2 linked regions of the Paludibaculum fermentans genome follow. The protein of the gene in region 2 interacts with the protein of the main gene of each other region in a pairwise test. Links are inferred from orthologs where the notes say so. Each region holds a gene or a part of one and is shown on either strand. Other genes may lie near its edges.

The links. Proteins that work in one complex are often made in the same cells at the same time.
Region 1: the proteins of secA (region 2) and secG interact in binary tests that used the Escherichia coli proteins (3 or more experiments, as listed by UniProt). The link is inferred for Paludibaculum fermentans from one-to-one orthologs.

What each region holds. Positions count from the first base shown.
Region 1 is NZ_CP063849.1:6,067,141-6,070,705, reverse strand. What follows is about bases 580-3,565. They hold secG (preprotein translocase subunit SecG), read right to left. Parts: upstream 2,300-3,565; coding sequence 1,859-2,299; downstream 580-1,858. Other genes in these bases: IRI77_RS23895 (TonB-dependent receptor), read right to left, coding at 2,384-3,565; IRI77_RS23910 (TOTE conflict system archaeo-eukaryotic primase domain-containing protein), read right to left, coding at 580-1,212. Also shown: more of IRI77_RS23910, read right to left, coding at 1-579. UniProt on the Escherichia coli protein: Subunit of the protein translocation channel SecYEG. Overexpression of some hybrid proteins has been thought to jam the protein secretion apparatus resulting in cell death; while this may be true it also results in FtsH-mediated degradation of SecY.
Region 2 is NZ_CP063849.1:891,781-896,421, reverse strand. Bases 602-4,084 are described here. They hold secA (preprotein translocase subunit SecA), read right to left. Parts: upstream 3,700-4,084; coding sequence 802-3,699; downstream 602-801. Other genes in these bases: IRI77_RS03525 (bacterioferritin), read right to left, coding at 3,870-4,084; IRI77_RS03535 (hypothetical protein), read right to left, coding at 602-817. Outside these bases: more of IRI77_RS03535, read right to left, coding at 1-601; more of IRI77_RS03525, read right to left, coding at 4,085-4,361; IRI77_RS03520 (acyltransferase family protein), read left to right, coding at 4,563-4,641. UniProt on the Escherichia coli protein: Required for protein export, interacts with the SecYEG preprotein conducting channel.

The DNA.
Region 1 (3,565 bases), 5.2 Mb from region 2 along the record:
ATGGGATTCCAACAAGTCAGTCAGTTCGGTCAGGCACCCACGCGGGAGGGCGAGATACTTCGGTAGATCCTCCCCGCAGGCGATCACCCGAGGCTTGTCGTATACCGGCAGGCGCATCGACTGCGCTTTGTAGAATTCGGGGTTCTGGAATGCCGCGACGCGCAGGAGTCGATTCATCATTGCGGGAGGAAGCCCAGTCTTCTCAATAAAGAGAAGATTCGCCCTCACGATGTTCACAGTCTTGGGCAAAGGGCCGGCAATGACCGGATCCTTTCGCTTGCGGCATGGAGGAAGGGTCCACGGATCGGGTTCCTCATCGTCTTCGGTGATACTGACCCTCACGCCGACCAGATCGCCTCGACGCTGCGCTTCCTCCACGAGCTTCTCAACCGACGTGGCGCTGATCCGGGAAAGGGAACCCAGGAAGGCCCACTGATCAGCAAAGGGCTCGAAACGGTCATCAATGAAAGCGCTGTTCCCCACCTGCCGCGGACCTTTTTGCAGTGGCAGCGCGATGAGATTGCCGAACCCTCCCTTCGGCATCGTGTCCTGGTTCGGGAAGAAGCGGTCGTACGAACTGAGTCCGATCTGATGGCGGCGCTCCATCGCGCGGGTCAGCAGCGCGCACCCCAGCCTCCGCGCCAGCGTCGCAGAAATCGGTTGTTCAAAGAAGATCCAGACATGGCCTCCGTTACCGGATCTGGAGCGCTCCAACGCCGCTGGAACAGCCCATTCCCGGCACACAGCGAGGAACGCCGATGCATCCTCCTGCCACGCTTCCTTGTCGAAGTCCGCCGCCAAAAACCAGCAAGTGTCGTCTGGAAGCAGCGGATACAGCCCTACGGTGATTTGTCCCTTTAGGTGCTCTTCGACGACAGAATCACTCAGGGGCAGGTACTTGCGGGTTTCCTTATCTACCCGTGGACGATCTTTTGGGGGTGCCGCGTAGTAGGCCTTCCAGTCGCGCTCGTAGCGTGGACTGTATCCCTTGCGGCCATCCGGGCTCTCCCAACGGACGGCGTATACGTCCTGTCGTCCCATGAACAGGCTTCGGAACAACTCGATCTTCTGTTCGGAGCTCAGTGCGCGCGTCTTAGGGGACCCGAAGTGGGGATCGCCGGTGGCCTCTTTCGGAATCTCGATGCCGTGCTTTGCCAGAAGCGCCTTCAGACGCACATTCTCGCGGCGCAAGCGCTCCTGATCGTCAGTCATGACCACCGGCCGGAGTTGCCAGTCGGTCGATGATCCTCACGAACTGCCGTTCAATTGTCTCAGCGGTCGTAATCGGAAGCTGGAATTCTTGCGCCAGAGCCTCTGCTTCAGGACGCCATTCCGGAGGCATCACGAACACTGGCTGGGACGGAGGAGTAGCCCGAACTTCGAATCCTCGCCGGGCTGGAGCGCCGGCTGGTGAGTAGTCGATCCCGCCGAGGGAGTCCATGACCAGAATACCCAGCACATCTCCTGCCCTACCGACGGATGAGGGACCCGTGCAGGCGTGAAGTTTCCGCGCAAGCTGATCGGCAAGATTCAAGCACCACACCGGCGAGACTACTGTAACAGGAAAACCAGCGCAGATGCAGTTTGGGCGACCGTAACCTATTGATAACAGGTTCAACCGGTCGCCCAAAAAACGCATCGTCGATGCTCGAACTAGTGCGTCACGCCAACTGCCGCTGGCTGTAACTCATTGAAACTGGTGCGGTCGAGAGGACTTGAACCTCCACGAGATTGCTCCCGCTAGCACCTCAAGCTAGTGCGTCTGCCAATTCCGCCACGACCGCATTGCTGGGTCTGAAACTGCTTCCAAACCCTTTGGCAAAACTCAATTATACGCCGAACCCCCTTGGGTTGGCGACTACTTCTTCGGCGCCGCGGGAGTCTGCGCGGGCGCGGACTTCGGCGCGTTGGGAAGCGGGATCTCCTGCGTCGACACCGTCTTGCCGTCCTGGGTCTGCAGGTCGACCTTGATGGGCGCCTGCGGAGCCGGAGCCGCCTGTTTGGGTGCCGGGGCCGTCTGGGTAATCGGAGCCTTCTCCAGCACGGAGGTGCCGGTCGAGCCGCCGCCCGCTCGCGTGTAGAGCACCGACAACGTCAAAGAGGTGACCATGAAGAGAGCCGCGGAGATCGTCGTGGCTTTCGACAGGACGGTGGCCGCGCCGCGCGGGCCAAACGCCGTCTGCGAACCCATGCCGCCGAACGCACCGGCCAGATCGGCCGCCTTGCCGCTCTGCAGCAATACAACAATGACCAGGAACAGACACACGATCACGTGCACGATGGTGAACAGGATAATCATTCGGGTATTCCTAAAGAAAAGAACCCGCGCCCCGAGTGGAGCGCGGGTCCGCCAATTGTCCAGTATAGCGCGATCCGGCCTGCCTTAGAAGTTCAGGCGGAACGCGACCTGCATGCGGCGCGCATTGGTTCCGTCCGGGAACCCTTGCGACTGCGTGCCGGTGCCCACGTTGGCGATCGGGCTCAGGACACCCCCGGTCGCCGTGTAGGAAGCAACATTCACGGCCGTGTTGTATTGAGTGTTGAAAGCGTTGAACGCTTCGAACATCAGGTTCGCCTTGACCCGCTCAGAGAACGGCAGCGACCGCACGATGCGCGCATCCACTCGGAACACGCGGTCGATGTCGATGTTGCCCGTCGGCAGGAACGGTACACGGTTCCAGCCGCCGGAACCGTTCAGCGTGGTGTAAGCAAGAACCACGCCTGAGAACTGGCTACTGGTGCTGCCCGAGAACGTAACCGTGCCGGTAGTGGGCTGCGAGGAGGCCATGGTCGTGATGGAAGAGAGCTCCCAGCCGTTGACTAGGAAGCGGTTGAAGGCCGAGCTGTTCTTCGCAAAGGTAGGCGCCCACAGCCAGTTGATCACCACGCGGTGGCGCTGATCCAAACTGGAGGTGCCCTTGTCACCGGCGTAATCGCCAGGGTACGTGGAGTTGACGAAAGATGAGCTGATGTTATTGCTCGCACCCTGCTGGTTCGCGTTGTCGATGGCATGTGACCACGTATACGAAACCTGGGCGGTCAGGCCATGCGACATGCGCTTCTGCAGTTGCAGGGCCAGGGCGTTGTACCAGGATTGGCCTCCGTTCTCCACCTGCAGGATCTTGCCGTAATTCTTATCCACCTTGTTTGCGGAAAGATAGGTGACAGTCCGGAACTCCCCGACTACATTTTTGGCTGCATCCTGGATCTTGTAAGTCACCGTCGGCCCGGGCGCGCCGAGGTTCAGGTCCCGCTGCGTGAAGATTCCGATACCCCGGCTCCAGATGTAGTTCGCGGTCAAGCCCAGGTCTTTGCCTAACTGGCGCTCGATGCTGAAATTACCTTGCTGAGAATAGGGATTGTGTAGTCCGGTGGCAGCGAGCGCCAACCCGACAGTCCCGGCCGGAAGTCCGGTGGAGCTGGACAGGATGTTGGGGAAAAACGGAGCCCCGGCCTGATTGCTGTTAATGGAAATGGAGGTTTGATAAAGGCCATTCCCCAGGAATAGCGTGTCAAGCATGTTGCCGTGCATACGAGCGTAGAAGATACCGTAGCCGGCTCGGAC
Region 2 (4,641 bases):
AGGTGAACTGGGCATTCCACTCGGATTTGCCCAGGATGGCGGATGCCAACTTGGGATCCACACTGCCGGGGACGACCGAGATGTAGGGGCCGGTGCGCTGGATGGCCCAGCCGGCCTGCTTTTCGAACTCCTTGGCCCGTAGCATCGCCAATTGAGGCGTATGGTAGTCGAAGACCACGACGGGGAGTTCCACGCCGCCAGGGGCCAGGAAACGGCCCATTTGGGCCTCCGTACCATCCTCGAAGCCCACGAGGGCGGCCGGAATGCCCGGCGCGAACTTTTCCAGCGAGTGCAGCCCCACGATGTAGCGTTCGCTGTTCCTCACCCGGTTCTTCTCCGGCAGATAGCCGGGCAGGTTGGGGAGCCCGCCGCCGGAGCGCATGCGGGGCAGCTTCGTGAAGAGCTCGTTGAGCTCCTGGTCTAGCGGCCGCCAGCCGTCGAAGCGCAGTACGTAATTGTCGTGGGCCATGTACTGGCTGCCGGAAGTCGTACAAATTAAAGGCAGATTGGGCACCCCTGCACAAGTGGCGGGGCGCACGGCCTGGTACCAGGCGAGGGCTGAAGTCGCATCCTTGAGGCGCCAGGCGGTGGCCTGGAACTTGCCCACCGGGCCGTTGTAGGCGGCCTGCTCAGACGCGTCGCCGCCGTATTCCACCCAGAGCATGGGGTCATCCGCCGGAACGGGCTGAACTTTGCCCCGGGCGGAGCCGTGCCAGGCTTCCGGCCAGATCTGCGCCGAAGCGCTGGCGGCCAGGAAGAGCATGGCCGCCGCCGTCTGAATCGATTTGGTGAGAGTGTGGATCAGGACCCGTGGCATTTCTTATATTTCTTGCCGCTGCCGCAGGGGCAGGGATCGTTCCGGCCGACTTTATCGCCCTTGATTACCTGGGCCGCCGGGTTGGGTTCGGCTGCGCCCGCGGTAAATTGGAGCATCTCCATCTCCCGCTCTTTCTTCTTCTGGATGTTCCTCGTCAGATCCACGAACGAGGCCTGGGCCTCCTTGCGATCCGCTTCAGACTGGGCAGCCTGCGCCGCCTGCGCATCCCTCTCGTTGCTCTCCTCGTCGTCCTCATCCGGCCAGGAGTCCTGCGGCATGGGCACATCCGGACGTTCTCCGACAACGGGCTGCAGGAAGTACAGAAACCGGATAGTTTCGTCCTCGATGCGGTCCATCATCTCCTGGAAGATGCCGAAGCCTTCCTTCTTGTACTCGATCAGCGGGTCTTTCTGACCGTAGGCCCGCATGCCGATGCCTTCCTTCAGGTGGTCCATCGAGAGCAGGTGGTCTTTCCACTGCTGGTCGATGACGGAGAGCCAGATCATGCGCTCGGTCTCGCGCATGACTTCGGGCCCCACCACTTCTTCCTTCTCGTCGTAGCGCTTCTTCAGCCGCTCCAGGATGTGCTCTTCCATCTGGATGCGGGTCATTGAGGCGACTTCGGACGGCGTGAAGCGCAGGCCAAACTGCGAATTGATGTCGGTGGCGAGGCCGGTGAGATCCCACTTGTAGGGGTCCGAGCCTTCGGAACAACGCGTTTCGATGAAGGTGGCGAGAATGCCGTCGACGATCTCGAAGATCTTCTCCTTCATGTCCGCGCCTTCGAGCAACTGGCGCCGCAGGCCGTAAACAGCCTTGCGCTGCTTATCCATTACGTCGTCGTACTCTTTGACGTGCTTACGGGAGGCGAAGTTCTGGGCTTCGACGGTCTTCTGGGCTGCGGCGATGCGCTTGGTGATGAGTTTGGACTCGATCGGCACATCTTCTTCCATGCCCAGGCGGAGCATGAGGCCCTGAATGCGATCCCCGCCGAAGACGCGCAGCAGGTCGTCCTGGAGGGAGAGGAAGAAGCGGGACGAACCGGGGTCGCCCTGGCGGCCGGCGCGGCCGCGTAACTGGTTGTCGATACGGCGGGATTCGTGGCGTTCCGTACCGACGATGCAGAGTCCGCCGGCCTCGACCACCTTCTTATGCTCGGCCGAGCACTGCTCCTTGTACTTGGAGTAGATCTCCTGGTAGCGGGCCAGCGGCACGCGGTAGTGCATGTCGCCGCGCTGGAAGTAGTAGAACTGATTGTCGGCGACCAGCGGAGCTTCGTCCGGACGGATCGACTCGACCAGCTTCAGCTTGAGCGAGTCTTCCTGTGCCAGGAATTCCGGATTGCCGCCGAGCAGAATGTCGGTACCGCGGCCGGCCATGTTGGTGGAGACGGTGACGCCGCCATAGCGGCCGGCCTGGGCGATGATGTACGCCTCGCGCTCATGGTTTTTGGCGTTCAGCACTTCGTGCCGGACGCCCATGCGCTTGAGGATGCCGCCCAGCTTCTCCGACTTTTCGACGGAGATCGTACCAACCAGTACAGGTTGCCCGGTCTTGCTGCGTTCCGCGATTTCCTTGGCGGCGTTGCGCCACTTCTCGTCTTCGGTGCGGTATACGATGTCATTGAGATCCTTGCGCACCATGGGCGCGTTGGTGGGGATCAGGGTGACGTCGAGGTTGTAGATCTTGCCGAATTCGGCGGCTTCCGTGTCGGCCGTACCGGTCATGCCGGACAGCTTCTTATACATGCGGAAGTAGTTCTGGAAGGTGACGGTGGCGAGGGTCTGGTTCTCGCGCTCAATCTTGACGCCTTCCTTGGCTTCGACGGCCTGGTGGAGGCCATCGGACCAGCGGCGTCCCGGCATCAGGCGGCCAGTGAACTCATCGACGATGATGACTTCACCATCCTTGATGATGTAGTCACGGTCGAGCTGATAGAGCACGTGGGCGCGCAGGCCCTGCTGGACGTGGTGGTTGAGCTCGAGGTTCTCGGGATCGTACAGATTGACGACGTTGAGCAGGCGCTCGACCTTGCTGACGCCCTCTTCCGTCAGGGCCACACTGCGGTGGCGTTCGTCGACGGTGTAATCGCCGGTGGTGTACTTTTCGCCGGGCTCGCGGCCTTCGATCACCTCGCCGCGGATGAGCTTGGGGATGATGCCGTTGACCTTGAAGTACTTGTCGGTGGACTCTTCAGACGGACCGGAGATGATGAGCGGGGTACGCGCTTCGTCAATGAGGATGGAGTCGACTTCATCGACGATGGCGAAGTGGTGGCCGCGTTGGACGCAATCGTCCAGGCGGAACTTCATATTGTCGCGGAGGTAATCGAAACCGTACTCGTTGTTGGTGCCGTAGGTGATGTCGCAGTGGTAGGCGGCCCGGCGTTCATCATCGTCAAGACCATGGACAATGAGGCCAACGGAGAGCCCCAGAAACTTGTAAAGACGCCCCATCCATTCGGAGTCGCGGCGGGCCAGGTAGTCGTTGACCGTGACGACGTGGACACCTTCGCTGGCGAGGGCGTTGAGGTAGACCGGTAGCGTGGCGACCAGCGTTTTTCCTTCGCCGGTCTTCATTTCTGCAATCTTGCCGTTGTGAAGGACGATACCGCCGATCAACTGCGAGTCGAAGTGCCGCATGTTGAGGATGCGGCGGCCGGCTTCGCGGACCACGGCAAAGGCGTCCACCAGGATGTCGTCAAGGGTAGCGCCGGAAGCAAGCTGCTGCCGGAACTCCGCGGTTTTTGCGGCGAGTTGTGCGTCGGTGAGCGTCTGCACGGAGGCCTCGCGATCGTTGATCGCGAGGACAAGCGGCTTGATTTTTTTGATCTCGCGCTCGTGCTTGGTGCCGAAGATCTTCGCCAGTAAGGAATCGACCATAGAGATGCTTATTTTGATTCTACCGCACGGGTTTAGACACTCCGCGGTTAGTTAAGGTTTCCGTGTGGATTACCTGGAACAGGTAATAGATGGAACAGGACAGGAGAGGAAGACCGTTGAGGGGTGGAGGCTCCGGGGCCTGCGGGAAGACCCCGGAGCCAGTTGGAAGTTTACTTCGACTCGGCTGGGGCCTCGGCCCCGGCGCCGAAGGACTGCAGCGCCAGGTAGCTGAGGCCAAAGCGCTTGATGTTATCGAGCTGCTTTTCGAAGGCGTCCTGGTGCGACTCTTCGTCACCGACTAGGGCTTCGAACAACTGTTTGGTGGCCGCGTCTGCGTTGGCGCCGCACTGCTGGGCGGCCTGGTTGTAGTCGGCGGCGCTTTGCCGCTCCATGGCGATCGCCTTGGCGAGGATCTCAGCGGGGTCCTGGATGGCGGCGATCGGACCGGAGGTGGACATGTTCACATCGCTTTTCAGAAAGAGGATGCGCTCCGCCAGGGTCTCGATGTGGCCCATTTCGACGATGGCTGTTTTCTTGAAGAGCTTGGCCAGGGGGCCGAAGCCCTGGTCGTCGAGGTGAAAATGGAAGTACATGTACTGGTGAACGGCCTGGAGTTCGTCGGCCACCGCTTTATTGAGTAGGTCTACGCTGGGATGATTCATGATAAGTACCTCGTAAACTCTGATTATATAGAAGTCCCAGAAGGCCGCCAGAGGAATCGGTGCATCCTACGCCATCCCAAGATGGGGCAACAGGGGTGTGACGGCGGTGTGCGGATCCCTTAGACTGTTGAGTGACTTGGCAACAGGCAGGAGGGCGCGACCGGAATGGAAAACTCTCGTTCATTGAGCACCGTCGAAACAATGCCCGCGCCGGCGGCGGGCTCCCTCAATCGTCCAGCCGCCGTGCCGGTGGCGAGAAACATCGCCGTGGACGCCTACC